One region of the Peribacillus sp. NPDC101480 genome, then DNA from elsewhere that is predicted to be linked to it. Evidence: predicted binding sites of a transcription regulator. Region 1 holds the regulator's gene; each other region holds the start of a gene.
What was found. The regulator LexA, encoded in region 1, represses DNA repair genes until DNA is damaged. The targets are predictions, from matches to a motif close to CGAACATATGTTCG.
Positions count from the first base shown of each region.

Region 2: the regulator LexA is predicted to act here: its motif matches at 4,295-4,308, upstream of uvrB (excinuclease ABC subunit UvrB).
Region 3: the regulator LexA is predicted to act here: its motif matches at 8,384-8,397, upstream of ACQKMF_RS05460 (DNA polymerase thumb domain-containing protein).

Region 1 covers NZ_JBNNSB010000002.1:573,954-584,796, forward strand. The annotation lists gene sirA (sporulation inhibitor of replication protein SirA) at 1-166, opposite strand, end outside; gene tkt (transketolase) at 463-2,466, opposite strand; gene ACQKMF_RS10280 (DUF896 domain-containing protein) at 2,698-2,931, opposite strand; gene ACQKMF_RS10285 (YneB family resolvase-like protein) at 2,997-3,653, opposite strand; gene yneA (cell division suppressor protein YneA) at 3,673-3,984, opposite strand; gene lexA (transcriptional repressor LexA) at 4,140-4,763, shown strand; gene ACQKMF_RS10300 (glucosaminidase domain-containing protein) at 4,969-5,583, opposite strand; gene ACQKMF_RS10305 (hypothetical protein) at 5,948-6,235, shown strand; gene ACQKMF_RS10310 (esterase/lipase family protein) at 6,616-8,148, opposite strand; gene ACQKMF_RS10315 (helix-turn-helix transcriptional regulator) at 8,906-9,130, opposite strand; gene ACQKMF_RS10320 (LexA family protein) at 9,265-9,903, shown strand.
Region 2 covers NZ_JBNNSB010000003.1:333,584-344,426, forward strand. The annotation lists gene ACQKMF_RS12865 (MMPL family transporter) at 1-1,962, opposite strand, end outside; gene ACQKMF_RS12870 (catalase) at 2,223-3,800, shown strand; gene ACQKMF_RS12875 (CsbA family protein) at 3,991-4,221, shown strand; gene uvrB (excinuclease ABC subunit UvrB) at 4,440-6,425, shown strand; gene uvrA (excinuclease ABC subunit UvrA) at 6,432-9,311, shown strand; gene ACQKMF_RS12890 (DUF4097 family beta strand repeat-containing protein) at 9,812-10,843, shown strand, end outside.
Region 3 covers NZ_JBNNSB010000001.1:1,086,115-1,096,957, forward strand. The annotation lists gene ACQKMF_RS05405 (ABC transporter substrate-binding protein) at 1-126, shown strand, start outside; gene ACQKMF_RS05410 (ABC transporter permease) at 159-1,190, shown strand; gene ACQKMF_RS05415 (ABC transporter ATP-binding protein) at 1,165-1,959, shown strand; gene ACQKMF_RS05420 (MerR family transcriptional regulator) at 2,128-2,670, opposite strand; gene ACQKMF_RS05425 (hypothetical protein) at 2,810-2,956, shown strand; gene ACQKMF_RS05430 (VOC family protein) at 2,953-3,384, shown strand; gene proC (pyrroline-5-carboxylate reductase) at 3,458-4,303, opposite strand; gene ACQKMF_RS05440 (MBL fold metallo-hydrolase) at 4,818-5,786, shown strand; gene ACQKMF_RS05445 (SDR family NAD(P)-dependent oxidoreductase) at 5,786-6,601, shown strand; gene ACQKMF_RS05450 (hypothetical protein) at 6,762-7,289, shown strand; gene ACQKMF_RS05455 (C40 family peptidase) at 7,340-7,999, opposite strand; gene ACQKMF_RS05460 (DNA polymerase thumb domain-containing protein) at 8,412-9,671, shown strand; gene ACQKMF_RS05465 (YolD-like family protein) at 9,698-10,030, shown strand; gene ACQKMF_RS05470 (iron-sulfur cluster biosynthesis family protein) at 10,240-10,563, shown strand; gene ACQKMF_RS05475 (alpha/beta hydrolase) at 10,607-10,843, opposite strand, start outside.

The DNA of each region.
Region 1 (10,843 bases):
TAATCGGGACTGTTTTGGTGACATATTCGATTTGTTTTTGCAAAATACTCTTCAGTCTGCCCTTTGCTTGAATATACTCCAAAAACAAATTGAAAAATAGCCTTTCTCTTCCATAATAATGATGGGCAAATTCATCTTCGATTAAATAAATTTGATAGGTTCTCATCAGCCAATGCCTCCTAGCTTTCCTATTTTGGTCACGAAAATAACTAACCACCAGGACATTCTCCACTATTTTCCACTATTAATAACTTTCCCCTTTAACTGACACATTTAAACGAAATTTATTTATTCTCATTATATATTGACAAACTAAAAAGATATGTTGTTTGCTGGAGAAATTTTCTTCTTTTTTTGTCGAATGGAAGATTTCCCTTAGAATAGAAGCACACAATATAAATCAGGATTGTTTTTGATAAAAAAACTGACACCAAACTAGTTGGTGTCAGTTCTCCATTACTATTAGTTAAGCATTTCCTTAACACGAGCAACTACATTTTCTACAGTAAAACCGAATTCCTCCATGATCTTTCCGCCTGGTGCAGAAGCTCCAAAATGATTGATGGCCAATATTTCACCCTCATCACCTGCATAACGATCCCAACCAAACGGTGAAGCCACTTCGATAGCTAGACGTTTTTTCACTGCCGGATTGATTACGCTTTGTTTATATTCTTTAGATTGAGTTTCAAATCGATCCCATGATGGCATGCTGATAACAGAAACATCAATTCCTTCGTTCGCCAAAGCTTTCTGTGCTTCCACAGCCAAGTTCACTTCGGAACCAGTCGCAAGAAGTAATGCATCGGCTACTTCTTTCTTAGAAGCAGAGATGATGTAAGCTCCTTTTGAAACACCTTCATACGCAGTTTCGGAAGTATCTTTAATTGTTGGCAATCCTTGACGAGTCAGTACAAGGGCAGTTGGTTTATTTGTAGACTCCATAGCCACTTTCCAGGCTGCTGCCGTTTCATTGCCATCAGCTGGACGGATTACCCCTAGGTTAGGCATTGCACGCAATGATGCCAATTGTTCGATTGGCTCATGAGTCGGTCCGTCTTCTCCTACAGCAATGCTGTCATGAGTGAATACATAGTTTACAGGCAGTCCCATTAGTGCTGCCATTCTAATGGCAGGACGTAGATAATCAGAGAATACGAAGAATGTTCCTCCGTATACTTTTAATCCACCATGAAGTGCCATTCCATTTAAAGCCGCACCCATAGCGAATTCACGTACACCGAACCATATATTACGGCCACTGTAATTACCAGGTAATAGATCAGTCTCACCTTTGATGGCAGTATTATTAGATCCGGCTAAATCCGCAGAACCCCCAATGAAGCTAGGGACCCTTTTGGCAATAGCATTTAGCACTTCCCCACTTGAAGCACGGGAAGCTAATGTTTTACCTTCTTCATAGACCGGAATTTCCTGATCCCAATCAGCAGGCAGTTCACCTTTGATGGCCAACTCCAATTGCTGTGCTAACTCAGGATGTGCTTCTTTGTAATTTTTGAACAATTCATTCCAAGCTTCTTCTTTTTGAGCGCCTGCATTAACAACAGATTCATTAAAGTGTGAATACACTTCTTCCGGAACATGGAAGTCCTCTTCAAATGTCCATTTATATGCTTCTTTTGTCAATTTCAGCTCATCTGCACCAAGCGGAGCGCCGTGAACAGCAGATTTACCTGAACGGTTTGGTGAACCGTAACCAATAACCGTTTTCACTTCGATTAATGTTGGGTGTGCATCGTCGGTTTTCGCTTCTTCAATCGCTTTAGCAATTTCCTGAAGATCATTCCCATCCTCAACGCGGATATATTGCCATCCATAAGATTTGAACCGGTCTGCTACGCTTTCACTAAATGATTGGCTTAAGTCGCCGTCAAGAGAAATATCATTAGAATCATATAAAACAACGAGTCTTCCGAGTTGTAGATGTCCAGCTAATGAAGCGGCTTCTGCAGAAACACCTTCCATTAAATCTCCATCTCCACAAATGCCATATGTATAGTGATCGACCACATTATAAGAATCGCGGTTATAGCTTTCTGCCAAGTGACGTTCAGCCATTGCCATTCCTACTGCCATTGCGATACCTTGTCCAAGCGGCCCGGTTGTTGCATCAACACCAGCCGTATGACCGTATTCAGGATGTCCTGGAGTTTTACTGCCCCATTGACGGAAGCTTTTCAAATCATCGATAGATAAGCCATAGCCCGATAAATGAAGAAGGCTGTATAACAGCATAGAACCATGTCCAGCTGAAAGAACAAAGCGATCTCTATTAAACCAATCGGGATTTTTCGGGTTATGGTTCATATATTCGGTCCATAGTTTATACGCCATCGGCGCAGCACCCATTGGCATACCTGGATGGCCGGAATTAGCCTTTTCAATTGCATCAATTGATAATGTACGAATCGTATTGATAGAAAGTGCATCTAATTTATCTAACATATTGTAAAAACATCCCTTCCTGTAATGTACCTCTTTATATTATAGTGACAAGCATAATATCACAACTAAAATCACTATTTACTGCCTCAATATTACAATTTTCTATAATAACAGAAGTCCCCTATTTAGATTAAACTAAATAGGAGAATACATACATGCATGCACTCCCTTTTTACTCCTAAATGCTAACAGGATACTCAAGCGGAATGTTTTATCAGAAGGATCCAAGCATTAATGTAAGTTTCTTTTTTCTTTTATATTTTTTATCTTTTGAGGAGTGACGTCATTACCTTCTGGATCAACGACCTTCACATGCTCCAACGTATCGGACATGGACTTTCTGAATGTTTCCAAATACTCACTTCTCAATTGGGTTTGCTCTTTCGCCTCAACTTCCGTCAAACCTTCAGCCTTTGCCTTTTTAGAAAGTTCATTAATACGGGCTATTTTTTCTTTTGATAACATAATTTCGCTCCTTCATAATCTCCGGATATTGTCATGGTATTAAAAAAAAAGCGAAATTACAAGTTCTAAGATTTACTTTCATTTGTATTCAGTTGATGTTCGAGAAAACGCCTGTTCACAGTAGCCTTTGAAACATTGTATCCAAATCCCCTTAAAGTGGCTGCGATTTCTGCGAATGTCAATCCATTGGCCCGAAGTTTAATAATTTCTTCAATAGGGATTTCCATACGGTCCCTTCCAGTGGAATTCCTTTGATTCTGAAGGTTTTTTTGAGGACGGTATCCTTTTTCAACGGCTCTTATCATCCCGCGCTTTATTTTAAGATTATGTAGTTTCCTTTGGTATTCTTCTACAATACCGACTATCTGGATGACCATGGCATCCGAATCCGATAACTCAAGCTCCCCGTCATGTGAGAGTGTATAAATTTTAACATTTTCTTTAAGGATGACATGGAAAAGGGCTATTTTGGCATTCCCTCTTCCCAGCCTTGTTTCATCCTGGATTAATAGTACTTCAGCTTCTTTAGTTTTAAATAGTTCGAGCATGTCAAAAATGCCATCCCGATTCAACTCATAACCACTTGCCTGCTCTTTTATTATGGATATAACTTCAACATCCATCTTTTCTGCCAATTTGACTAACTCATCTTCCTGCCTTGCCAATGATGTTTCCTGTGACTCTTTTTCTGTGCTGACCCTACAATAGATTACCGCCTTCATAATACCCTACCTTCACTGCTTACTGCTCACTGGCCAAATTCTGGACAAGTTCTTCCCCTTTAACCGGTATGACGATGACTTGACCAGGTTTAATTGTATCCGCCCTGACACCATTATGCTCTTCTATCCAACCAATGAATTCTTTTTTTGTCAAATTTGCTTCTTCATATTCTTCAGCGATTCCCCATAGGGTATCACCTTCACTTACTTCTATAGAAAGGAAATCCTTTTTTGGATCATTGTTCAATGTACAAGAGAATAAAATTGAAAAGATGAATACTGATCCCGCTAATAGAATCGTATAAATATAATTTTTGTATAAATTTTTCATAAATATCCCTCCAAAGCGAATGTTCGTTCGTATGTTATGGTCAAATTATAATACGAACGCTTGTTTCAGTCAACAACAAAATTCGAACTTATGTTTGTATAGAATTGGGGGCCATGCTATAATGTAGCAAAGAACATTGGGGAAGAGGTGCACATATGACTAAACTATCAAAAAGGCAGCAAGATATTCTTGATTTCATTAAAGAAGAGGTCCGCCAAAAAGGGTATCCACCTTCCGTACGGGAGATTGGTGAAGCAGTGGGACTTGCTTCAAGTTCAACAGTACACGGGCATTTATCACGCCTGGAAAGCAAAGGCCTGATTAGACGTGACCCAACCAAGCCAAGGGCCATTGAAATAATGAATTTGGAGGAAGCGAACAATATTCCAAAAGTCAATGTCGTGAACGTGCCGTTACTTGGAAAAGTAACAGCGGGAATGCCGATAACGGCCATTGAGAACATAGAAGAATACTTTCCGCTTCCCGAAAGCATGGTTCCACATGATGACCATGTATTCATGCTGGAAATCATGGGTGAAAGTATGATCGAAGCAGGAATTCATGATGGGGATTATGTCATCGTGAAACAACAAAGCAATGCCAATAATGGAGATATCGTCGTGGCCATGACGGAAGATGATGAAGCCACTGTAAAACGATTCTTTAAGGAACCGGATTACATAAGGCTTCAGCCTGAGAACTCGAATATGGAACCAATTATTTTACGAGATGTTTCGATACTTGGAAAAGTAATAGGCTTATATAGACAAATACACTAAAAGCGCTAACCGCGCTTTTTTTGTTTGTTTAATCTATGTCCCGAATTCTCTCAATATGCATATGGAATTTTAATAGAATCAAGTTTTCATGGGTATTTAAACGTCCTTAATTACGAACGGAAGTATACGATCGCCTAATATGTACTTTGGTAACAATCTGATTACAATAAAAAAGAGAGCTTTAACTACCGCTCCCAGTTAAAATTCACTTCACTCGTAATCTTTGGTTCACTTTAATTAGGTTAAGATCTACCAAGCCGTTCCACTGTTGAATCTGCACTTGTGTAGAACCGTATGCTTTTGCAAGCGCAGAGACGGTATCCCCTTTTTGGACAATATGATAAACCTCTTCTATACTTGCATCATATTTTGTTAAATCGCTTGTTTCGATAAGGTTCACCAGTTTTTCAATATAGTTGGGATCCGAGGCGTACCCAGCATCGAAAATTGCTTTGAGTGCTTTTCTGTAATCTTTTTCTCCAATGACAGCCGTATAAAGACTTCTATTCCATGAAGTCCCCTTTACATATAAATTGGCAAGATCTCTAAGACTTTCTTCCCAAGATGGGTATTTTCTGAATTTGTTCCATACTTGAACGGGTACGCCATTGACATATTCCATTGTCTGAATGATGACTGACTCACCCTTGAAGTCACCTTTTGTACCGAATATATTTTTTCCTTTGCTTGCTAATAAACTTGTCCCATATCCACTCTCCAAACAAGCTTGTGCAATGACAACAGAAGGTAATATTTTAAATTCCTGTTGAATTTTCTGGGCATAGGGAGCAATTTCCTTAATAAATGTTTCCTTGCTCATTAGAACCTCCCATCAATGGTTTTACTTTATTTTTCACTGTTCATCTTCATTCTTATCGTATTCTCATCTATGAAAAAGGTTACAGCAAGTCCCATACAAAAGGTTCTGATGTTTGGCTAATTGTTTTTATTATAGATTTCTTACCTAGAGTGGCCTGCTTCGAGTATTATTTATCCATTTCCCTACCAAACAGGAAAAGCCGTCAATCCATTTAATTAAATGGATTGACGGCTTTTCCTATTGAACACTGAAAATCTTCAAAACTTGTTCGTTAATTTTAAATTTGTAATTATTTATTTTTGTATAAAACCTTGATGAAAAACAAAAACTATTTTTAAAAACTTCATTTCAAGGTGGTGAAATCATGGACTACCCAACCGTCCATACAAACTTCTGGGATGCAGTGATAGCCATTCCTACCATCATGATTCTTACTCAACTTATTAAGGTCATGTTTCATATTCATCCAAAATTCGTCCCTACCATCGCTTTGGGTCTTGGCTTGTTCATTTCCATTTTCATCAGTCATCGTCATCACTTGGTTTCAGGAATTTTCATGGGCTGGTTTTATGGCTATGCAAGCATAGGCAATTATGCTGCACTCAAAACTGGTATTTTGTCTTATAGAGAATCCTACAAAAAGACGGATTAAATCTATTCTTGTTGTCTAGCTGAAATTCATCAATCTTTTTATTGCTAGATGACCTTACTAGCTTTATTTTCCATCGAACACCATTAATTTAATCGCTGTATTAGTAATTACAAACTGGCTGAATCCTTTGGCTAAAACAAACCACCCATGTTAGCACCACATTACATCCAAAAAAAACCTTTTCAATTATGAGAAGGGATTTTTTGGATGCAATGTGGGTTATTATGTTTTTTACACTCCTGCCGAGGCGGCTTGGTAGGATCTGCGGAAAGGGAGCGGATTTCTGTATTCAACTGGATCTATTATTCAAGAAAAGACTGAAGGCAAACTTCGAATTTGTCTACAGTCTGATACCCTCTCAAAGAAGAGAATGCATTTCACTATTTCTCAATATAGACCGAACGAATCATTGTCCGGGTTCTTTCAGTACCATCCACATTTTTTTCCTTGACATCTATTGTTACATTATAAACACCTGACCTAGGTACTTCCGGAAGGGTGCCAGTAAAATTTTCTGTATCCATTGCCTTAATTGAGCTTTTTTCACTAATTTCATTACCTGTTTCATCTATTAGATGAACCAAAAATGTTGTGCTTATTGGCCTTTTTTTATCATTTATTGGGTTCTTTATTAAAAATTTCGCATCTTTTTGCTTAACTTTACCGGCCATACTTAATGTAATGGGATTCTTTTCGTTAAATTGTGCTGTGAACAGGTAGGCGTCTTTTGGCGATTTAGTCTTCATACGCACTTTCCAATCACCAATTTCAAGGTTGTTTCTATTGAATGATTGGACGGTTGCACCATTAAAAAAGGAAGTTTCGTTTTTGGCTGAATGAACCATTAAGGAAGGTGAATACTTTTTATTGGATGGAGAAATCATTTCAACCTCGACATCATTTGATGCTGTATATATGTTTATATTGCCTGGGGCTGATTCATTTACATGGAAGCTTAGTTCGATCCAGACATTTTGTTTCAGGACATCACCCAGAACGGTTTGAGCGAGTGCGGTGGTAATGACATCATCTTCAACCCGTTCTTTATAATTGACATTATATTCAGGGATTCCAGCGGTGGAAGTGCTTCTTAAATATGGTTCAATTCTTGAAAATACAGCTGAGCCGACTCGTATATTGTCGTGATCAAAGTTGGGATCTGAAAATAATTGTGTTGCATAGGGTATTTTTGTACTCCATACATTCACTAGACCATCATTTTCCCCATATGAAGATAAATATTGTCCACCCATTGATAAGGCTGATAGAACCGGGCCTCTGTTCATGCCTGCCACAGTGAAATACATGTTTTTACGAGAATTAACATGGTTATCCGTGACCGAACGAAATTCAGCCATTTTACCAACTTGTAAAGAATAAGTTCCCTCATCTTTTTGACCTAATAGGGAACCAAGCCAGCCCGCATACCAGCTATAAGCCAAATCAGCTAGGTGAGAACCATGATGGGGGGAAGCTAAAGTGATCACCCTTCCAACATACTGGTGTGCTCCATAGTGCACTAGAGCCGCTTGGGTATCTGGGCCCCCTTTGCTGTGAGCTATAATATTTACTTTTTCACCCCCGAAATGGTTACTGATTTCTGCAAGCATTTGAGCTAAAAGCCTTCCATTAGCATATTGGCTCACTGATCCATTTCCAGCTGAATCATGAAGCTGAACAAAAACAGTTTGGTAGCCTGCTTCATACGCTTTGGTATACATATCATTGACACCATGATAATCCGTTTCACCGTACCAGCTGGTTGAACTGCCGTTTTTCCCTTGAACAAACACGATCGGTGGTTTCTTTGTATCAAGATTGGGAGGAATACTTCCAAGAAACCAATCCCCTGGACTGAAAGTTTCGGAAGGGGGCTTTAATTTTCCTGCTGAGGAAATGTCTGGCTTGGCCATAATTAATATGGTTAGAATGAGGACAAGAAAAACGACATAATTGATTACATTCCTTTTCAATTGTTATCTCCTCCAATATCATGTGGAATTCTTTCGAACTCATCCTATTTTCAACTCCCTCCTTCCATGCCTTTGATAGCCTTCATTAGTATATATTTGTACTTTTGCATACCATTACCTGCTATCTTCATAAAGATAGGAGAAATAAACTAGAAGAATTCATAAAAAATGGAGATATAGTATGATGGTTTGCCTTCAATTCGTTTATGTATACAGTCATTTTCCAATTATGAAATTATCCTTATAGAGGAAATCCATATATCGAATGCTGTATGTTCATGAAGAAAAAGAGAATAAGCCCTTCTCCTGCAACGGATGTAGGGCTTGACTATATTTATGAGCATCCAAATATTATTCTTCGAATTTGCCACTTTCCAATTGCTCCTATTCATATTGTTTTGAAGTCCATCCTATACATTAAGTAAATTGTTGACAGCAATTGGATGTCATTCATAGGGATCTCAGTATCAATCGTGTATTTGGATTATTAACTCCTTAAAGCCCTCCCCTAAACGCCCATACGCGTATTTCACAATGAGAACTGGATAAATAATATCAGGGCTATGCTCGCTCTTCCAATTGTATAATTTATTTATCTGATTTTCCTTTCCCATTTTTTCACCCTGTTTCGATCATTACTTAAATTTGCCCCAGGAATGGTTACTTTGGTGAATAAATGATTGATAGACTTGATCCCTTAACTACATTTGAAGTGTAGGTGGGGATCAAAAAAAATAATATCGTCGATCGAGAACCCTACACATTCAGCAAACAAATAAGCCTTATCGATTCGCAAAGGAATCTTATATTGCTCATAGTCAATGTAAGTCCTTTTGGCCATCTTCAGCACTTTAGCCATTTCTTCCTGTGTTAAACCTTTATACTTCCTCGCTTGTTTAAGTGTGAACTTAACGTTTGTCATATCTTGTCACCACCTATCTAAAAAAATGATATCACACTTGAAGTATAGTTACCAACAATTTTTCGCAAAATTCACGCACTTTAAGTTTACTCACCTTCACTCATGGTGTATATTCAAGTAAGAGGTGAAGAAATATGCACATTGGTGAACGGATTAAAATGTTAAGAAAAGAAAGAAAAATGACACAAGAAGATTTGGCAAATATATTAAAGGTGGCACCAACGGCAGTATCAGCATGGGAATCCGGACGGAATAAACCTTTAATGGATAAATTGGGCATGATGTCCTCATGCTTTGAAATACCGCTATCCCACCTCATTGAAGGAGCACCTAACGTTAGAAATGCTCCAGGAATGGAATTTCTAAATGAAAAGAATGTAAGATTAATTGGAGTATACGGCAATATCCCTGCTGGAGAGCCTAATTTTACCAATGAATATATAGAAGCCTATATGCCGACATTAAATTCGATGCTAAAAACGAATAAAGAATATTTTTTCCTTAGAGTGAATGGCAATAGCATGAACAAAGAATTCAGTGACGGATCATTGATTCTCGTTGAAAAAACAACCTACGTTGATAAAGGAAAAATCGGAGTGGTCTTGGTAAATGGTCACGATGCCACTGTCAAAAAAGTGAATATCGATGCAGAAAACATCACACTCACTCCCTGCAGCACGGATCCTTTTTATGAAGAAAAAACCTATAACATCAAAAATGATAGAGTTCGAATTTTAGGAAAAGTGGTTCAAGCCATTAAAATATACGATTAATATCCACTTAGAGTTTCTTTATGGAGTATTAATTTAGTTCTCTTTGTTGACTGATACATATTAGGTACAAGCCATCATGGTTTGTGCTTATTAGTATTGTTCTTTATATATGTCTTTGCAAAGGATAAATAGAATTTGTGTCAGCCTATAAACAAAGGCATATCCGTTTTCCCCAGATTACTTATTTCATTGAGTGAATGTTTTTGGAGCTATAAGCTTCCTCGGGCTTTTATTTCAGATTTCCCTTTCATGCAGAATGAATATAATTGTCTGTATTAGGCAATCAAATTATCATATTTTTATTATTCGGTTCACAACCTCATATGGGAATCTTATAATAGGATGATAAGCATTTGCCTCTGTAGCTCTAGAAGGGAAGAGCGCCGGAAAACATTTGTAGCCACCGGGTCGCAAGGTAAGGGTTTCAGAAGCACCGAAAAGCAAATACGCTGAGGCAGGTGGAATTCCTGCCGGTGAAAATCCGTAGGGAAGCGTGTTCTCCCCTAGCCTATGCTTACGAAAGGAGTGCGGGTTCGAATCCCGTCAGAGGCTTGTTTCTTGGAAAATGCGAGTATATATTCAATTCCACTTTTGCCTTCTGTGCAAATTTTTTTCCCTTTCACTTCTTCCGCTATTATCTAAGTACTCATTTAGGACAGTAGAATGTACACGACTATTTTATTACTTGCATATTCCTGAACGAGGAAAAGCCCCTCTCTTTTTGAGAGGGGCTGAGTTTAGGTTCTCTCTAAAAGTTAAAACAAAGTTGATTGGAGCGGGTGGCGAGACGCCTGAGGGAAATGCGTGGCCAAGGAAGTCCCCGCCAGGCGCAAAGGCGTCGAGGAGGCTTCCGGACCGCCCGCGGAAAACGAGTGCCTGTAGTGGAAATCAACGTTCAAATTGTACTAATCCTTAAAAACTGTAGACAAACTCTTTTTGA
Region 2 (10,843 bases), on a different contig from region 1:
CTTGATTGGCATCGTTTCTTTCTTACGCCAAATGCTTGAAACCATGAAAATGTTATAGTCTTCTCCAAGTGCAACAAGGAATACGAAAGAATAAAGTGGAATCGTCCCCTCTATGGCATCGACACCCATGAAATAGTGCAGGATTATCCAACCTAAGCCCATAGCAGCAAAGAATGAGAGAATCACTGTCCCCATTAAATACACCATGGCTGTCACAGATCGCAAGTAGGCTAAAAGGAGTAAGGAAATCAGGACGATGATGATCGGGATGATCATGAATTCATCTGCCTTTACGGTATCCCTTTTATCGAATTGCGTCGCAGTTTGCCCGCCAATCCAAACCTTATCTTCGACGGAAGATATATTGGCGGCCTTCAATTCTTTCTCCGCAATTGTGCGGATTTCCGGAATGGAATCAATTGCCTCGATATCATATGGGTTGGTGTTGAATTTGACCTCATAGGATTGCAGATCTTCATTGGATTTACTTGTGACTGGATCAGCCACACTTTCAACAATATTCATCCCTTCTAATGTCGGCGCTAAATCAATATCTTCACCATTCGTTTCGACAACCACTGTGGCTGGTGCCAGTTCGCCCGGTGAGTACGAGTCGGAAATGACAGAATAGCCTTCGCGGGAGTTCATATCTTCAGGGAAGGAAGAGAGAATATCATATGAATATTTTATTTGTGAAGAATATCCTGCTAAAACACTGAAGATGATCAGGCATGTAAGAATGACGGTCCATGGCTTGGTTGTGACGATATGTCCAATCCAGTTTCCGATGCGGCCTTCTTTATGCTTTTTGACGGCTTTTCCCTTTTTCTTGGCCCGTGCTTCTTCCATTTCTGGGGTACGAGGAACGATTGGGAAGAAGGAAGCCCTTCCGAATACAGAAAGCAATGCCGGTACAAGTGTTAAAGCTGCCAGCATCATGATTAAAATCGACAAGCTGAATGGTACAGCGAAACGGTGGTAGGCTCCGTATTTCGCTACAAGCAATGTTAGCAGCGAGATGACGATCGTAAGGCCGCTCATCGCAATGGCGCCTGATGAATCTTTAAATGCGGAGATCATGGCTTTCCGTTTGCTTTCATGATTTCTTAATTCACTTCTGTAGTGAGAAATTAAAAATAGACAATAATCCGTTCCGGCACCGAATAATAATACGGTCATGATCGAAATGGCCTGTGAATCGACTGTAATCCAACCATGATCTGCCATGAATCCAAGGATCGGGCTTGTGACAATATAGGCGAATCCTACTCCGATTAAAGGGATGATGGCTAAAAGCGGGGAACGGTAAATGAGTAATAATACGACAAGTACAAGTATTACGGTAGCTAATAGCAATTTGAAATCAGCACCTGAAAATAATCCTGTTGCATCGACGGATATCCCTACAGGGCCTGTCACTCGAAGTGATAATTCATCTGAATCTGTAGGGACCTTGAATGGGTCAGATCCAATGCGTTCCGAAACTATTTCATTAATGCTCTCAAGATTTTTTTCAAGAATTTCAGTCTCGGTCTTTTCTTTAAAGAAAAGCGGCTGTACGAAAGTCGTTCCATCTTCTGAAACCGAGCCTTGAAGAGCACGCAACGGAATTTCATGAAGCGGCGGTAAAAAAGATTGCTGTATCAAAGGGTTACCTGTCAATTCCTTGGAAAGGTACTGGATTTCGGCCAAGTCGGCCTCTGTCAGTCCACCTTCCCGATGCCATGTAAGCAGGGCAGGTATTCCAGAGGAATTTGGAAACTCTTCTTTAATAAGTTCATCAGCCACGACGGAAGGTGAGTCTTCAGGCAAGTCGGCGGCATTATTTGCTGTTCGATCATTAACGGCAGGCAATGTGATGGTTAATCCGATTGCTGCAATTATCCATACAGCAATGACAACCCAACGACTGATTTTTCCTGTCATCATCCTGCCAAGTTTTCCTAATATTGATTCGTCCAATGAAGGCACCCCGCTTTTTGAATTTTTTATCCTTAGTTCATTATAATGGTGTGCTGTTGACATATACAAAAATGGGTATGCTCACTCCAACTGCTAAATGCTTCAAGTCGTTAATGGCATGAAAATCTGCTCATCGATATATAGGGGAAAAGTACTTATTTACTAATTTCAATTAAATTTTGAAGATTGAAGAGTTAAATATAGGAGATAGGGGAAAGTATAGTAGTATTATGGCTTTTATTAACAAGGGAGGGATTTTTTTGTCTGATAAATCAAAAAAAACAAATGATGAATCGAAAGAAACATTAACGAACAGGCAAGGGCACCCGGTAACGAATAACCAGAGTATTAGAACTGTAGGGAACAGAGGACCTAGTACACTTGAGAACTATGATTTCCTGGAAAAGATCAGCCACTTCGATAGGGAGCGTATCCCTGAACGGGTTGTGCATGCCCGCGGTGCAGGTGCGCATGGTTATTTCGTTCCGACCGGTAAAGCGGGGGACGAGCCGATTTCAAAATATACGAGAGCGAAGGTTTTTCAGGAAGAAGGTAAAAAAACCCCGGTATTCGTGAGATTTTCATCTGTTATTCATGGAGGGACGTCCCCGGAAACGTTACGTGACCCAAGGGGATTTGCCGTTAAATTTTATACGGAAGACGGAAACTGGGATCTTGTAGGCAATAACCTGAAAATTTTCTTTATCCGTGATGCCATGAAATTCCCGGATTTGATTCATGCCTTCAAACCGGATCCGGTCACGAATATTCAGGACGGCAGGAGGATTTTCGATTTTTGCTCGAGTTCGCCTGAAACATTCCATATGGTTACCTTTGTGTTTTCCCCATGGGGCATTCCAGCTAACTATCGCATGATGCAAGGATCAGGGGTCAATACTTATAAATGGGTGAATGAGGAAGGGAAAGCAGTGCTTGTCAAGTATCATTGGGAACCGAAACAAGGGATCAAGAACCTGACACAGCAAGAGGCCAATGAAATTCAAGCTACGAATTTCAATCATGCCACACAGGATCTTTATGAAGCGATCGAACGCGGTGACTATCCTGAATGGGATCTCAACGTACAGATCATGAGTGATGATGATCATCCTGAGTTGGATTTCGATCCGTTGGATGATACGAAGATCTGGCCGAAAGATGAGTTCCCTTGGCTGCATGTCGGTACGATGGTATTGAATAAAAACCCTGAAGACTATTTCACTGAAGTCGAACAGGCTGCATTCGGCACAGGTGTCCTAGTGGATGGACTGGACTTTTCTGATGACAAGATGTTACAGGGACGTACATTCTCTTATTCCGATACACAGCGTCACCGTGTTGGCGCGAATTATCTGCAATTGCCGATCAATGCTCCGAAAAAACGAACAGCCACGAATCAGACTGGCGGACAGATGCAATATGAAGTTGGCAGAGGCAGCCAAAGCCCCCACATCAACTACGAACCATCAACTGTCGGCGGCTTGAAAGAAGCCAAGCAGACGGGCAAGGAGCATACACCTATGGTGGAAGGGAAACTTGTTCGTGAGACAATCGATCGTCAAAATAATACGAAACAGGCCGGGGAAACATTCCGTGAATTCGAGGATTGGGAAAAGGACGATTTAATTTCCAATTTAGTGGCGGCATTGGCTCCTGCCGACAAGCGCATTCAGGAAAAAATGATAGCACTTGCCGAAGAGGCCGATGAAGAGTATGGCCGCAGATTGAAAGAGGGACTGGCCTCGGCTTCTGAACATACGGAATCTTCAAAACCACTGGGCGGGACGGATAACCCTGAGGATGCCGTTAGTAAAGGACATGAAGCGGATCCATATTGATGGGACTAAAAAAGAGGCAAACTTCCCTATAAAGGGGTTTGCCTCTTTTTTTAATGGGCATAATTGATGGAAGTGTGGAAGATTCTTCTGATGATGCCTTGAAAATCAAGTGGGAAATTGATTGGCAAAAAACTTGATAATCATTTAAACTGAAACTACTCTATTTTTCTCTTATAAAGGAGATGAAAAAATGATTAAATTTCTTTCTGCCCTTTTCCTTCCTTGTCTACTCGTCATGCTATTTTCAAGGGTCACCTATAACAATGTCGTGGGCCTTGTTTTAACTGTTGCCTTGATTACAGCTTCCGCATATAAAGGTTATACGCATACAAACTTATTGATCATCGTCGATGCCTTATCCCTAACAGTGGGATTTTGGTTATCAAAAAGAATGATGAAACGTACATCCAAGAGCGCCTGACACAAAAGGTGCTTTTTTTGTACCCAAACTTGTCATTCCCCTCAACACATCATGAAGTCCATAAAACAAAAATAGAATGGATGTTCGCTTATTGCTGGTTTGTTTTAAGGCTATTGTGGTAGAATGTGTATATATGCTTTATCAAACCGGAATAAATAGAAGGGATATAGTTATGTCCCGTTTTCATATAAAAATATTTCAATAGGAGGCTATGCTTGGTGAAGGATAAGTTTGAGTTAGTCTCAAAATACTCTCCTCAAGGAGATCAGCCGGCAGCAATTGAAATGCTGGTCGAAGGGATTAAGGAAGGCAAGGAAATGCAGACGTTATTGGGGGCAACCGGGACAGGGAAAACGTTCACCGTTTCCAATGTGATTCAAAGAATCAATAAACCGACTCTTGTCATTGCCCACAATAAAACGTTGGCAGGGCAGCTTTATAGTGAGTTCAAAGAGTTCTTCCCTAATAATGCCGTTGAGTACTTCGTTAGCTATTATGATTACTACCAGCCGGAGGCTTATGTTCCATCCACGGATACATTCATCGAGAAAGATGCAAGCATCAATGATGAAATCGATAAACTGCGTCACTCGGCAACCTCGTCTTTGTTCGAAAGGAAAGATGTCATCATCATTGCCAGTGTTTCGTGCATATATGGACTCGGTTCTCCTGAAGAGTACCGGGAGATGGTCGTTTCCCTCCGAACAGGCATGGAGATAGACCGGAATGCCTTGCTGCACAGACTCGTGGATATTCAATATGAACGTAATGATATTGCTTTCCAACGGGGGACCTTCCGCGTTCGCGGCGACGTGGTCGAAATTTTCCCGGCCTCACGTGATGAACATTGCGTACGGGTCGAGTTCTTCGGGGATGAGATTGACCGTATTCGTGAAGTCGATGCCCTGACTGGCGAAATTACCGGTGAACGGGATCATATCGCCATTTTCCCGGCTTCCCACTTCGTAACCCGCGAAGAGAAAATGCGGGTAGCCATTCAAAATATCGAAACGGAACTGGAAGAACGATTGAAGGAATTAAGGGAAGATGAAAAACTCCTTGAAGCGCAGCGCTTGGAGCAGCGGACCCGTTATGATCTGGAAATGATGCGTGAAATGGGCTTTTGTTCAGGGATCGAGAACTATTCCCGCCATTTGACGCTTCGTCCCGCAGGTGCGACACCATACACTTTAATAGATTACTTTCCAGAGGATTTCCTATTGGTCGTGGATGAATCACACGTAACCCTCTCGCAAATCCGCGGAATGTTCAATGGAGATCAGGCGCGTAAGCAAGTGCTCGTCGATCACGGCTTCCGTCTGCCGTCTGCGAAAGATAACCGCCCGCTAAGATTTGAGGAATTTGAAAAAAAGGTCCATCAATCCATATTCGTTTCGGCAACTCCGGGACCATATGAACTCGAACATACCCCGGAAATGGTTCAGCAGATCATCCGTCCTACCGGATTGCTGGATCCGACGGTGGAAGTGCGGCCGATTGAAGGGCAAATAGATGACTTGATCGGTGAAATACAGGAGCGCGTCAAAAAGAACGAGCGTGTGCTCATAACGACCTTGACGAAAAAGATGTCTGAGGATTTAACTGATTATTTAAAGGAAATCGGCATCAAGGTCCAATATCTTCATTCGGAAGTGAAGACCTTGGAAAGGATAGAAATCATCCGGGAACTTCGAATGGGCAAATATGATGTTCTAGTTGGAATCAATCTTTTAAGGGAAGGCCTCGATATTCCGGAAGTGTCGTTAGTGACCATTCTGGATGCCGATAAAGAAGGGTTCCTTCGCTCGGAACGTTCGCTTATTCAAACGATGGGCCGTGCAGCCCGTAATGCGAACGGCCACGTCATCATGTATGCAGACCGAATCACGAATTCGATGGAACTTGCCATCAATGAAACGAGGCGGCGCCGTGAAATCCAGGAAAATTATAATAAAGAGCATGGAATATTGCCTCAAACCATTCAAAAGGATATCCGCGACTCCATAAGGGCGACTCATGTTGCCGAAGAAGGCGAAGAGTATAAGGAAGACCTTGCACCAAGCCTCGCGAAGCTTCCTAAAAAAGAGCGTTTAAAAGTGATGGCAAGCATGGAAAAAGAAATGAAGGAAGCGGCAAAGGCACTGGACTTCGAGCGAGCTGCCGAGCTGCGTGATTTATTACTAGAGTTAAAAGCGGAAGGGTGACGAAACATGGCAATGGATAAAATTGTGATAAAAGGCGCCAGGGCCAACAATTTAAAGAATATTGATATCACGATACCGAGAGACAAACTTGTTGTGCTGACCGGATTATCCGGATCTGGAAAGTCTTCCTTGGCTTTTGATACGATTTATGCAGAAGGGCAAAGACGTTATGTGGAATCACTTTCCGCTTATGCTCGTCAATTCTTAGGCCAAGTGGATAAACCGGATGTCGATGCGATAGAAGGTTTGTCACCAGCCATTTCCATAGACCAGAAAACGACCAGTCGAAATCCTCGTTCAACCGTAGGGACTGTTACGGAGATCTATGATTATTTAAGGCTGTTATTTGCACGGGTCGGCAGGCCGACCTGTCCCATCCATAATATAGAAATCACCTCACAAACGATAGAGCAAATGGTGGACCGCATTCTTGATTACCCTGAGCGAACCAAGCTTCAGGTATTGGCACCGCTAGTCTCAGGCAGAAAAGGGACACATGCGAAAGTTTTGGAGGAAGTTAAGAAACAAGGATATGTCCGCATTCGTGTGAACGGGGAAATGCATGACCTCAGCGATGAGATCACTCTCGAAAAAAATAAAAAACATTCGATTGAAGTCATCATAGACCGAATCGTCATAAAAGAGGGTATCATGGCCAGGCTTGCAGATTCATTGGAAAGTGCTTTGCAGCTTGGCGAAGGTAAAGTCATCATTGACGTCATGGGTGAGGAAGAACTGCTGTTCAGTGAACATCATGCTTGTCCATACTGCGGATTTTCGATTGAAGAGTTAGAGCCTAGAATGTTTTCCTTCAATAGCCCGTTTGGGGCCTGCCCGGATTGTGATGGCTTGGGGGCAAGGCTTGAGGTGGACCGTGATCTGGTCATCCCGAATAACGAATTAAGCCTCCGTCAACATGCAATTGCGCCATGGGAGCCGACTAGTTCTCAATATTACCCTCAGCTCCTTGAAGCGGTGGCAAACCATTATGGGATAGATATGGATGTGCCCGTTAAGGATTTACCGGAAGAGAAGATGGATAAGGTCTTGCTTGGTTCAGGCAAAGATAAGATATATTTCCGTTATAAAAATGATTTTGGAAGAGTGCAAGAAGGATATATTCCTTTTGAAGGAGTTTTAAGAAACATCGAAAGGCGCTTCAAGGAGACGAGTTCTGACTTTATTCGTGAGCAAATGCAGAAATACATGTCAGAACATCACTGTCCAACCTGTAAGGGTCATCGATTGAAAAAAGAGAGTCTTTCCGTGCTCATTCAAGGGGTCCATATTAGTGAAACGACAGCTTTATCAGTGGAGGATGCGTTAGTATTTTTCGATGAGCTTGATTTGACTGAAAAAGAAGCTGCAATTGCGAGATTGATTTTACGTGAAATTCGTGAGCGGCTCGGTTTCCTGGCTAATGTAGGTTTGGAATATTTGACGTTGAGCAGGGCAGCGGGAACTTTATCAGGCGGTGAAGCGCAGCGTATAAGATTGGCGACGCAGATCGGTTCCCGATTGACGGGAGTCCTATATATTTTGGATGAACCTTCAATAGGGCTGCATCAGAGGGATAACGATCGATTGATCGAAACATTGAAGAATATGCGCGAAATCGGGAACACCCTCATTGTTGTCGAGCACGATGAAGATACGATGATTGCTGCGGATTATTTGATCGATGTTGGTCCTGGAGCAGGAGCGCATGGAGGGGAAATAGTGGCCGCTGGAACTCCGGAAGAGGTCATGAATAATCCTAAATCCTTAACGGGGCAATATTTAGCAGGGAAGAAATTCATTCCATTGCCATTGGAACGCCGGAAAAATGATGGCCGTGTCATTGAAATAAAAGGTGCCAAGGAAAACAATTTGAAAAACGTTAATGTGAAATTCCCCCTTGGGGTCTTTACAGCCGTAACGGGAGTCTCCGGATCAGGGAAAAGTACATTGGTGAATGAGATCCTCCATAAGTCATTGGCTCAAAAACTGAATCGGGCAAAAGCCAGACCAGGTGATTTCCGTGAAATCAAGGGAATTGAGCATTTAGATAAAGTCATTGATATTGACCAATCACCTATCGGCAGAACCCCACGATCGAATCCAGCTACCTATACGGGTGTATTCGATGATGTTCGTGACGTGTTTGCCTCGACTAATGAAGCGAAGATCCGCGGTTATAAAAAAGGAAGGTTCAGTTTCAATGTTAAGGGCGGCCGCTGTGAAGCATGCCGTGGTGATGGCATTATCAAGATTGAAATGCATTTTCTACCAGATGTCTATGTTCCATGTGAAATCTGTCATGGTAAAAGGTATAACCGGGAAACACTTGAAGTGAAATATAAAGGGAAAAACATATCCGACATTCTCGATATGACAGTCGAGGAAGGCGTTAGTTTCTTTGAAAATATCCCGAAAATCAAACGGAAGCTGCAAACGATTTATGATGTTGGTTTGGGTTATATCAAGCTTGGACAGCCTGCCACCACTTTATCAGGCGGTGAAGCGCAAAGGGTGAAACTTGCTTCCGAATTGCATCGCCGATCCACTGGGCGCTCCTTCTATATCTTGGATGAACCAACTACCGGTCTACATGTCCACGATATAGCAAGGCTGCTCCAGGTTCTGCAGCGGCTGGTTGACAATGGGGATACCGTTTTGGTAATCGAGCATAATCTGGATGTCATCAAGACGGCGGACCACATTATTGACCTGGGACCGGAAGGCGGAGATAAGGGCGGTACGATCGTCACTTATGGAACACCTGAAAAAATATGTGAAGTTTCCGAATCGTACACGGGAAAATACTTAAAACCTGTACTTACCCGTGATCAAATCCGCATGGAAAATTGGATTGAAGAAAAAGAAACTGAGCATGAACATGCTTAAAAGAAGACGGTTGGCTAGTTTCAGTTTTTCCACTAAAGGGGGTTCGGAAAACATATCTTTCATCAAATGGATGTCCGAACCAACTGACCCAAAGCAGTTCAATTCTTTATGTATGGATTTCTAGCTTAATTTTTTTAACGAAGTTGATTGTAGAGGAAGGTGCGAGACTCCTGCGGGAAAAGCGCGTGCCTGGATCGGAAATCAACCTGAATTGTAAAAGTAATAATAAAACTGCAGGCAAACTCGTTTTCTTCGAATTTGTCTACAGTCAGGAACAAGCCATCAGGCTTGTTTTTTTGTAGAAAAATGACAGTGTGCATTTAATCAATCATTTGATTAAAGAATGGGAAAACAAGATATTTCCGGGGAAATCATACATCTTCCTTTTCGGAAATTGTCATTTTCCTTTGTCGAAAGATGGGAAAAACGGTATTTATGAAACTTTTTAGATATCTAGGCGTATGTATGAATAAAATGGTAGAAGAAAGCGAGGAATGTTCATGCAGGAGGAAAGAAAGAAGATTTTAGAAATGATTCAGGATGGAAAGTTATCGGCGGAAGAAGCCTTGGGCCTTTTGGAAGAATTAGAAAAAGCCAGTCAGGAAAGTGAAGCTAAAGAGCAGAAATTGCAAAACGAATTATCGACGGTAGTCGTGGATAAGAAAAGTGAAGGAAGCACTCAGGATACGTTTAAAAAGAATATCCAGTCATCGAAAGAAAAGATTATTGATTTCGTTGAAAGTGCTTTTAAGAAAATCAAAGAAACGGATCTTGATTTCAATTTCGGGAAGTCTGTGGAGGTCAGTCATATTTTTCAGCATGAACATGATTTCCTGGATGAGGTTGATGTAGATATAGCAAATGGGAAAATAAAAATCGCCGCATGGGACCATGATGATGTCCGGGTTGAATGCCAAGCTAAGGTATACCGAGTGGAAGAAATAGAAGAAGCCAGGAAAAACTTTTTGGAAGAAGTCGATTTCACGATTGAAAATGGAAAATTGAAGTTCAAGGTTCGTGAAAAATCCATAAAGGTTGATACAATCATGTACATTCCACGGAAGGAATATGAGGACATCCATGTAAGGATGTTCAATGGCGCAATCACGACTGAATCACTGAAATCAGAGAAGCTAAAAGCGAAAACGGCAAATGGTGCCATTCATATCATGCAGGGTACGGGTGATTTCTGTGAGCTTGAAACAGGTAATGGGATGATCACCATTTCAGATACCAACTTTAATGACTTGGAAGCCGAGACCCTGAATGGAGCGATTAATGCTGCTGGATACTTCAAGAAATTGGATGTCCAAACGTTCAATGGGGAAATCATCTGTACGAATTCAGGGATGGATTGCGATTCGATCCATGCTAAGTCAGTCACTGGAAAAGTCCAGTTGACCCTGCCGCCAGGTAAGGCGATTGAAGGAGAATTGAAGTCAAATTTAGGAAGCTTTAATGTAACCTTGGAAGGGATGACAATCATCGAAGAGAAAAGTGATGTGGTTCAGAAGGTCCTTAAGTTTAAGACG
Region 3 (10,843 bases), on a different contig from region 1:
AAACCTGGAGATATCCCGGTTCAATATCCACAAAAACTGAAATTGGTCATCAATGAAAAAGCAGCAAAAGATATGGGTGTTGAAATAAAAGAAGAATGGAAAGCAGATGCTGAGTTTGTAAAATAAACTCTGCTTTTGTTCGGGGAAGGAAGAAAAAAATGTTCTCAGCCTTATTCAACTCTTTTGAGTCGGGAATGATTTATGCGATCATGGCACTAGGTGTTTATTTAACATTCAGGATTCTCGACTTCCCGGATATGACTGTGGAAGGCAGTTTTGTGACAGGGGCCTCTGTTGCCGCGATTATGATCGTTAACGGTTACTCGCCGATCGTTGCCACGTTGAGTGCCATGGTGGCAGGGTTCATCGCTGGGACGATAACGGGGTTCCTGCATACGAAAGGGAAAATCAATCCTCTCTTGGCGGGTATCTTAATGATGATTGCGCTCTACTCGATCAATTTGAGGATCATGGGTGCATCCAACATTCCGTTGCTTTCCCAAACAACCATTGTCACGAATATCCAGGATGCCTGGGCTGGCACCGGGTTGGACAATTTGTTGAATGGTCTTTTATCATTCGTGGGTCTCGGTGACAGCCTGCCGAAAACGTGGGCCATATTAATCGTTATGCTGATTGTGGCTGTAGTCATCCAAGCAGGAATGTCAGCCTTTTTAAAAACGGAAATTGGTCTTGCCTTACGGGCGACTGGTGATAATGAGGCCATGGTCAAGAGTTTTTCCGCCCATACCGGCAACATGAAGATCCTGGGACTTGCAATCGGAAATGCACTAGTGGCTTTTTCGGGATCCTTGGTTGCCCAATATAACGGTTTTAGCGATATAGGCATGGGGATTGGAATCATTGTCATCGGATTGGCATCCGTCATAATCGGTGAGGCTCTATTTGGTGCAAAAACGATTGCACGTGCTACGCTGGCAGTCATAGGAGGGGCGATCATTTACCGAATCGTCGTAACTTTGGCACTTCGCGTTGAATTCCTTGAAACGGGTGATGTTAAATTAATTACGGCACTTATTGTGGTCGGGGCACTTGTCATTCCTAAAATTTCTGATAAGCAAAAGGAAAAAACCCGGAAGAAAAGGCGGCTTAAAGAAATACAGATGCGCCATGATGGGACTTTACCGAAAGGGAGGGAAGAATATGCTTCAGTTAAATCAGATTTATAAAGTTTTCAATGAGGGAACGCCAGATGAAAAGTTAGCCCTTGGAAATCTGGAACTGCAGATGACAAAAGGTGAATTTGTAACAGTCATCGGAAGTAATGGAGCAGGTAAATCGACGTTGATGAATATGATTTCCGGTAAAATTCTCCCTGATGCAGGTGAAGTCATCATCGATGGTGAAAACGTATCGGCCATTGAAGAACATGCCCGTGCCAAAATGATTGGCCGTGTTTTTCAGGATCCCATGCTGGGGACGGCACCACATATGACTATTGAAGAAAATATGGCGATTGCCTATGGCAGAACCAATAAAAGAGGTTTAGGCTTTGGGGTGACAAAAAAACGGAAAGAACTTTTTAAAGAGTGTTTGGGCACCCTTCATTTAGGCTTGGAAAATCGGATGACTGCAAAAGTGGGATTATTATCAGGAGGGGAGCGCCAGGCACTATCATTGCTGATGGCGACCTTCACCGACCCTAAAATCCTGCTACTTGACGAACATACAGCAGCACTTGATCCTTCACGGGCAGAGCTCGTTACAAACCTGACGAAGGAAATCGTCGAAAATAACCAGTTAACGACGTTGATGGTGACTCATAATATGCAGCAGGCAATCGATCTTGGAAATTCCTTGATTATGATGGATAAGGGACAGATCATTTTTGAAGCCAGAGGCGCTGAAAAGCAGAAGCTAACCGTCGAAAAACTGCTTAACGAATTCCAGCGCATTAAAGGCGAAAAAATGCTCAATGACCGTGCAGTGTTGATTTAAGATGATGAAAAGGCCCGACCCAGATAGATTAATATTGGGTCAGGGCCTTTTTATTTTGGGGTAATTAATAAGGTCAGGTCCTATTACTGAAGTCCTGTTACTGAAGAAATGTTTTGCTTAAGAAAAATGGCTATCGTGGGTGTTCATGAGTGATCTTGAAAAACGATGTCAATCGCTGTCGGCTGTGCTCCATGATGAACTATCGTTCTTTCTGTTTCCAAAAATCATTTTTATGAATGGCCTTTTCTTCGTCTTTTTAGTGGCAGCAGCTTCTTCAGCCGCGAGGAAATAATCAAAGTTTTGACCCATTGGTTTTTCTAGCGCTTCGATACGGGCTTCAAGCTTCTTAACGAGTTTGTGCATTTCTTCCATTTCACTTCTGTGCTGTAAAAGCTGATAAGATACAACATCGTCCGCTTTTGTTTTCAGGCCATTTTCAAGCCTGTTGACCCGTTCAAGCAGTTGATCATTCGGTTCGGAGTGTTTCTGGATGGTTGCTTTTCTAAGCTTCTTCTCTGAGATGCTGACCTTTTGGAGAATGATGCCCTCGTTCAGCTGATCTTGGATTTTTCTCAATAATGCAATGTCTTCATCCGAAAACTGGTAGTGGCCAAGCTGATTCCGTTCTACTTCCATGTTCAATTGGGTGACCCAGCGTTGAATCGTACTATGGGAAACATTCAGTAACCGGGCAACTGCACTTGTATTCATCGAGATTCCCCCTTTTGGTTGTTGAATTCGATAAGTATAAGGAAATTCCTTTACAGTTGACAAAACATGTATTCATTCGGCAAAGAAAGTGGAATTCCTACGTAATTTGCATGAGGGGCAATCCAAGGTGGAATTCCCTGTGGACAGCTTTTTGCAAATGGTAGCGTTGTTAGGAACTTTTAGAAGCATTTGTGATGGCATGGATGATGGTAAACAAGCTAAAAAGGGAAATGTGATGCAGATGTCGAATTTACCCTTAAAACATGAAAAAGGAGGACCAGTATGAACAGGATCAATATTATAACTTTAGGTGTCAGGGATATTGCTGAATCATTAAGGTTTTACCGGGACGGGTTGGGATTTCATACAACGGTTAAAGAGGACGAACCCGCAATCGTTTTTTTTAATAATGCCGGAACGAAACTTGCTTTGTATCCTTTAGAGGAGCTAGCAAAAGACATCAATGAGAAAGAACCGCCTAAGAAAAATGGTTTCCCGGGACTTACGCTTGCTTATAATGCTAAATCAATTGAAGAAGTGGATGATGTGATCAACAAAGCTGAAAAGGCCGGGGGAACAATCGAGAAATCACCCCAGGATGTTTTTTGGGGAGGGTACAGCGGATATTTTTCAGACCCCGATGGTTACTATTGGGAGGTAGCGTATTCGAAGGATTGGAGTTTTGATGAAAATGATATGCTGATTATAAAGTAACGCACACTACGGAAAGATTACCCCTTAGAAAAAAGGGCTGTTGCCTTGCAACAGCCGATCATCATCATGCGCCTTACTGCGAAACTACATATTTGGCTAGTTCTTTACTTATTTGATTGCCCATCCGCTTCGATTGCTCAGTCGCTTCTTGTACACAGGCAATGAATGCTTCTTCCACCTGATGTGCTTGAAGTGCTTTCAGACCTGCTTCAGTCGTCCCCCCTGGTGAAGTTACTTCCTTTCTTAGTACGGCAGGCGTTTTAGGTGATTTCTGTAACATATCGGCCGCACCCATCAGTGTCTGGAGAATCAATTGCTTAGCGGTTTCGGAATCGAGACCTATTTTTTCTGCTGATTTTTCCAATGCCTCGACCAAGTAATAAATATAAGCCGGACCGCTGCCTGATAAGCCTGTTACCGCATCTAGCTGGGTTTCTTCGACAACTGCCACTGTACCTACCGTTTCAAAAAGGGTAATCGCCGTTTGTAATTGCGCTTCTTTCGTATGACAGTTAGCCGCAAGGGCCGTTGCTGATTTCCCTACAGCTGCCGATGTATTAGGCATGGCACGGACAATCGAGAACCGTTTGTTGGCGATACCTTCCAAGCTTGTTGTATGAACCCCGGCAACAACGGAAATGAACAGCATTTCTTCACGAATATATTCTTTTATTGATTGCATTGTTTCTAAAATATCTTTCGGTTTCACCGCCAGCACGACAAGGTTGGCATCCTGTACTAATAGCTGCAGCGATCTTGTGGCAGTTACACCATATTGGTTCTTTAAATAATCGAACCGATCATCATTTGATTTATTTGTTACAAAAATATTTGCCGGTTCAATTACCTGTTGGGTCACCAGCCCCGAAATGATTGCTTCTGCCATCGATCCAGCTCCGATAAATGCGATTTTCTTCATATTTCCCGCTCCTTTTTCTTTTAAAGTTTTCGGCCTTTTTTTAAAAAACAAAAAGACCCCTCATCCAATAAAGGACGAAAGGTCTAGCTTCCGTGGTACCACCTTTGTTCAACTTTCCCATAATAAATAAACAGAAAAGCTGCACTTGAATCCTCTAACGCGGGAATTACGTCAGGTTTACCTGAAGGCTCATAAGGTAGGTTCAATAATGAGGGGGCGATGAAGCCTTTCAGCACATTCCGAGCTTCACTCTCTTTACGCCATCAATAATTTACTTGGCCTTAATCAAAGCCATGCCGTCTTTAATTACTTGTGATTATGAAGGATAAATTAGCACTCTGTCAATGATAATATATGCATGGACGAGAAAAAATAGACATGAATTATGTGAAAATAATGACAGTAATTAAAAATACATGTAAAATGGTAATTATACATGATAAGTATACTTAGAATTCTGTTTAGTGTATAAAAAGTTTTATATAAATATAATTTTCTAAGGTGGAAAAAGATTATGGCGAATTGGAATGGAGATATTGCAAAAATTACTTTGCCTACGCCGTTTGCAGTGGGTGATGTGAATGTTTATGTAGTTAAAGGGGATGCTTTAACGCTAATCGATACTGGAGTGAAAACAAAACGATCAAAAGAAGCCTTGACTAATGGGCTTGGGGATTTGGGTCTGAAACTGACTGATATCGAACAAATCATTTTAACTCATCATCATCCTGATCATGCTGGTGGACTCGATTTCTTTGAAAAAGAGATCCCGGTTTATGGACACAAAAACAATCAGCGCTGGCTGACCATCAGTGATGAATTCCTAGAAATCCATAATCGTTTTTTCCTTGATTATGCCGCAAAGTTCGGAGTGGCAGAAGAGCTGAAAAATAAACTGATCCACAATCGCGACGAAATCAGTTTCCTTAGTGAACGGAAGCTGAATGGATATTTGGCTGAGGGAGATGAGCTCCCTGGTCTTCCAGGCTGGAAAGTGATCGAGACTCCAGGGCATGCGCAAAGCCATTTATCCTTTTACCGCGAAAGTGACGGGGTCATGATCGTTGGCGATCATTTGCTTGCCAAGATTTCACCTAATCCATTAATGGAACCACCTTTACTTCCCGGAGGCATGAGGCCTCGTCCGTTACTGCAGTATAATGCATCACTTCAGAAATTATTGGATTTTTCCATATCCACCGTTTACTCCGGACATGGATCTGAAGTGGATGGAGATGCGGTTGCCGACTTGATTCACTATAGATTCGAGCGGCAGCATAACCGTGCCATGCAGGTGAAAAGCATGCTTCAAGATAAGCCTTTATCGGTCTTTGAAGTATGTCAGCAGTTGTTTCCGAAAGTATACCTTCAGGAAGTGGGCCTGACACTTTCGGAAACGGTCGGTCAGCTGGACTATTTAGAAGACTTGGGTGAAGTCGAAACAGAAATTCAATCAGGGGTCATTCTGTATTCAATCGCTTAATGTTCGCAAGGAGGCTCACTTTTTTGAATAAGTTGCAAGGCAAAGTCATTGTTATTACTGGAGCTTCCGGAGGGATTGGCAAGGAAGTTGCCATTCAAAGTGCAAAGCAGGGGGGGCGTCTCGTCCTCTTGGCCAGAAGTATGGATAAATTACTACAGCTAAGGAATGAATTGATCACCCGATATGGAATTGATGCATATGCCTATAAGCTTGACGTGGCAGACACTGATCAGGTGACAAATGTATTTAATGACATCCATGCGCAAATAGGTGAAGTGGATGTGTTGGTCAACAATGCCGGTTTCGGCACGTTTAAAGAAGCGCAGGATACGGAATTAAATGAAACGAAAGCAATGTTTGCTGTCAACGTCATTGGATTGATGGCCTGCACAAAGCTGGTTCTTCCGTATATGAAGCAGAGAAAATCGGGGCATATCATCAATATCGCTTCACAGGCCGGTAAAATCGCCACTCCTAAATCAACATTGTACTCATCGACTAAGTTCGCGGTTCTTGGCTATTCAAACGCACTTCGGCTTGAGCTGATGGAAGATCATGTTTTTGTGACCACCGTTAATCCTGGCCCCATAGAAACGAATTTCTTTAACATTGCCGATGAATCAGGTACATATTTAAAAAATGTTGAAAAATTCATGCTTAAGCCTGGAGATGTCGCTGCTAAAATCGTAGCGGCGATGCTGACCAATAAGAGGGAAATCAATCTCCCTGGCTGGATGAATTTTGCTGGGAAATGGTATAACATGTTTCCAAAAATCACCGAAACATTAGGAAAAAAAGCATTTTTTAAAAAGTAAGCAACTTTCGATGTCGGACAAGGCGAAAGATGGTCTAATATAATAATAGGCAAAAGGGGAATGTCGATGACATTCCCCTTTTTTGAAATAACCGAAGTTTTCATATGAATTGGTAACTATTTCATGGGGGATCCGTCTATTTCTAGTAGGAGGGATTTGTATGAAGAGGATTGTAAACCTTTATATATCCATATTCGTTGCCTTTATTCTGGGTAGCTGTCAATCCCCTGATTGGAACAGGGATGATGCCGTCGGTAAGGGGGAAGAAGGTTTCATTACGGATCTTGACGATAAAAGGATTTTGATTAAAAGGACGTATTATAAGGTGACCACTGATACATCCATTCAAGATCAATATGGTAACGCTCTCGATTATTCCGACCTGGAAATCGGGATGAAAGTGAAACCATGGCACCGGGGCGGGGTGAAGAAAGCATTTCCTGGGAAAGCGGAAGCGGAACTGATTCTTGTTTTGTCGGATGTAAAAAGCTTGGCCGAACAAAGGGCGGTCACTGCTGCCCTCAATCATGTCAGTAAAGCGGAAAGTCAGCGATTCATGGTTCTTGAAGTCGTCCATTTACCGTCAGAGCATGTTTATAATATCGAAATGATGAACCGTTCCAACTTGGACGCTTCATTCATGGTGACAGTTGAGGATTTAACGGATGAAATATTATATATAAAATAAAACAACCGGGCTGAATCACTATGAATTCTGTCCGGTTGTTTTATGGGATTTTATAAAGTTTTCGCACCTAAATATTTTGGTTTCCAATAAGAATTATCCATATCCGTGATGGTTATTCCTTTAGAAGAAGTAGCACTGATGAATTGACCATTTCCGATATAGATACCAACATGGGATACCCCTGTTCTTCCAGAAGAAGTATCAAAGAATACAAGGTCACCCTTAGATGGTGAAGATACTTTTAAACCTGTATTGGAATAAAGCAAGGATGTTGTACGCGGTAAGGTGATTCCTTGTGATTTCTGGAATACGTAATAGACGAAGCCTGAGCAGTCAAATCCAGTTGGTGTTGTTCCGCCCCATTTGTAGGGTTTGCCTATTAAGGTTTTTGCATAGCTGATCAAGCTTGTATTATTGACCTTATAAACACCAAGCTTATTAAATGTGTTACGGCCCGCAATTCCGTCGGCAGTCAGTCCTTTGGCTTTTTGGAATTTTTTTACTGCTGATACAGAATAGGTGCCGTAATATGTAGTCAGTGAACCTGAATATGTGAAATAACCTTTGGTTTTTAAAAGTTGTTGTAGTTGTTTGACATCACTATGTGTCATTCCGGGTCTGAGGGTTTGATCTCCAATATTTGCAAAGGCTTGCAGCGGGGTTAGCATCATGGCAGAAGCAACAGCAGCTGAAGCGATCCATTTCTTCATAATTTTCATTTCCTCTCTATCTATCTCTCTATATTCTTAACAATATTATCCTACAATACCATTATGACAATTAGACATAATTTTGGTTACAGTTTTATTACAAAAAATGAGTAGTAAGACTAAATTTAAAATAGACGAAAGACTGTTGAAAAGGGTGAAAAAAATTAAAAAAACTAAGTATAAGGATCCATTAAAAATTATTCAAGCTACGAATTGATTCTTTTTAAAAAAACTATTTGGGTATTCAGTTTAAATATGGTATTTTAACCATTTTTAGTATCTATTATATTTTTCAAGGAAATTACATTAAAAAGTAGAAATTTGTATGAAAACTTCCATTGAATAAGAACGTATATTCGGTTAAAGTTATGAATATAATAAAAGCGAACATATATTCTTGTTAGGGTGAGAAGTGATGGATTATGGGACGATGCCGAAACAATCAATTATGTGTATCGATATGAAAAGTTTTTATGCAAGCTGTTCAGCGGTCATGCTTGGTCTGGACCCGCTTGATTGTTATCTGGCGGTGGTTGGTGATTTGAAGAGGACAGGGAGCATTGTGCTTGCGGCTTCTCCAAAGATGAAGAAGGAATTTGGCATCAAGACAGGTTCGCGGATGTTTGAGATCCCGAATGATCCGAGGATTGTCGTCGTTGAACCTAAAATGGCGACCTATTTAAGGGTTTCGACGGAAATCACCCGCTTGTTCAACCGTTATGTGCCCAAAGAAGCGATTCACGTATATAGTGTGGACGAAAGTTTTGTGAAAGTCGATGGTGCCGCTTCTTTATGGGGAGATGCCCGGATGATAGCTGAAAAGATAAAGGATGAAATCGAACGGGAATTACAGCTCCCCTGTGCCATTGGAATTGGACCGAACATGCTTATGGCAAAACTTTGCCTTGATTTGGAAGCCAAACATAATGGGATTGCAGAATGGAAGTATGAGGATGTGCCAAGCAAACTTTGGCCGATTTCCCCGCTTCGTGAAATGTGGGGGATCGGCAGGCGCGTAGAAAAAACCCTTCATGGAATGGGAATATTTACGGTTGGACAGCTTGCCAATTATGATCTTGAATTACTTGAAGCGAAGTTTGGAATTATGGGCAATCAGCTTTACCACCATGCTTGGGGAATAGATTTATCCGATATGGGGGCAGCGATCATCGAAGGGCAGGTAAGCTTCGGTAAAAGTCAAATCCTGCTGCGGGATTATAAGGAGGAGCATGAGGTAAAGCAGGTCATGCTGGAAATTTGCGAAGAAGTTGGAAGAAGGGCACGCACCCATCGCAAGGCAGGAAGGACGGTGAGCCTAAGCATTGGTTACAGCAAGGATGAGTTCGGCGGAGGTTTCCAACGTTCGCGTTCAATTAGCGAACCGACCAACATTACGATGGAGCTATATAAAGTTTGCCTGGAGCTTTTTCATGAGAACTATAAGCAAAAAACGGTTCGGAGCATAGAGGTCAGGCTCTCGAATATTGTGGATGATAACGAAATGCAGCTGACTTTATTCGATGCTTCGCGCTGGAAGAAGCGGGAATTGAGTTACACGGTTGATCGAATCCGCCATAAATATGGAGCCAAATCGTTATTGCGTGCCGTTTCGTATACAGAAGCAGGTACAGCCGTTTACCGAAGCAAGCTGCTTGGTGGTCATAAGGCGTAAGGTTGACTTTGAAGGGAGGGAAAAGAATGATACGTGATCGCGGCCGTATCAAATGGACATCGATGATGTTGCCGGAGCATGTGAAGATGCTTCGGGATTGGGTGGTGGAGGATGGCTATGAAACGAAGCGCATCCTGGATGAGCAGCAACTGGAAGAAATGAATGCGGTAATGGGGGAAGCGATGGAGGAAAGAAAGGATGTCACGATTGCTCATTATGAAGGCAACCGGTATCAGCTGTTAATCGGCAGGATCCATTATTATAATGAGCTCACCCAAAAGCTTCATATCGTCGATCGGTTTCAGCAGGCTCACTATATCAGGCTTTCCGATATCACGGATGTAAGGATAATGGAATGATGAGCGGAAGGGCTGTTCCCAAGGGACAGCCTTTCAAAACGGCATCGTGATGAAAGGTATCACGGAGGAGTATGAGAATCGGCATTTGTTAGCACGGTCAATGAAGAAAGTGATTTTCGTGTCGGCTGAAGCTTGCAAAGGAAGGCAGTTTCTTTAACAGAAGCGTATTTATCGTTTATAATGGGGGAAACATCGGGAGGCGTACAATCATGTATATTGAATGGACGGAAACAGCGGCTGAGAAAATGGCCGATAAGGTACAGGGACAAGAAGGATATTTACAGTTGAAATATGATACTGATGGCTGTGGCTGCGTGGTAAGCGGTGTGACCGCGCTATGGTGGGTCAACGAACCTGAAGAAGGTACCGAAAAAGTGGAAACAAACGGGATTCCACTATATGTGGAGAAATCAAAAAAGATTTTTCTTGATGAAGTCATGAAAATAGACTTTGTTCCGGAAGCGAACAGCTTTCAATTAAAAAGTCCGAATCAAATCTTGAATCCAAGGATGAGTTATTTTAATAAAATCTGACTAAAAAGCAAAGAGGGGATCTTGGATACCCTCTTTTTTCTTCTCAGACAAGTTTTAGAAACTGATCGATTTGATCTTCATATTCTTTTGGATTTTCATTATAAGATTGAGCGTGGGCCCCTTTTTTAGCGATGTAAAGCTGCTTTGGGCCCTCTTTTGCTGCATATAATTCCGCTGTCATGGAAGCGGGAATGAAACTGTCATTTTCACTATGGATGAAGAGCACCGGGTTTCGGATATTTTTTATATAATCGATTGGGGACACTTCGTTGGTCCAATA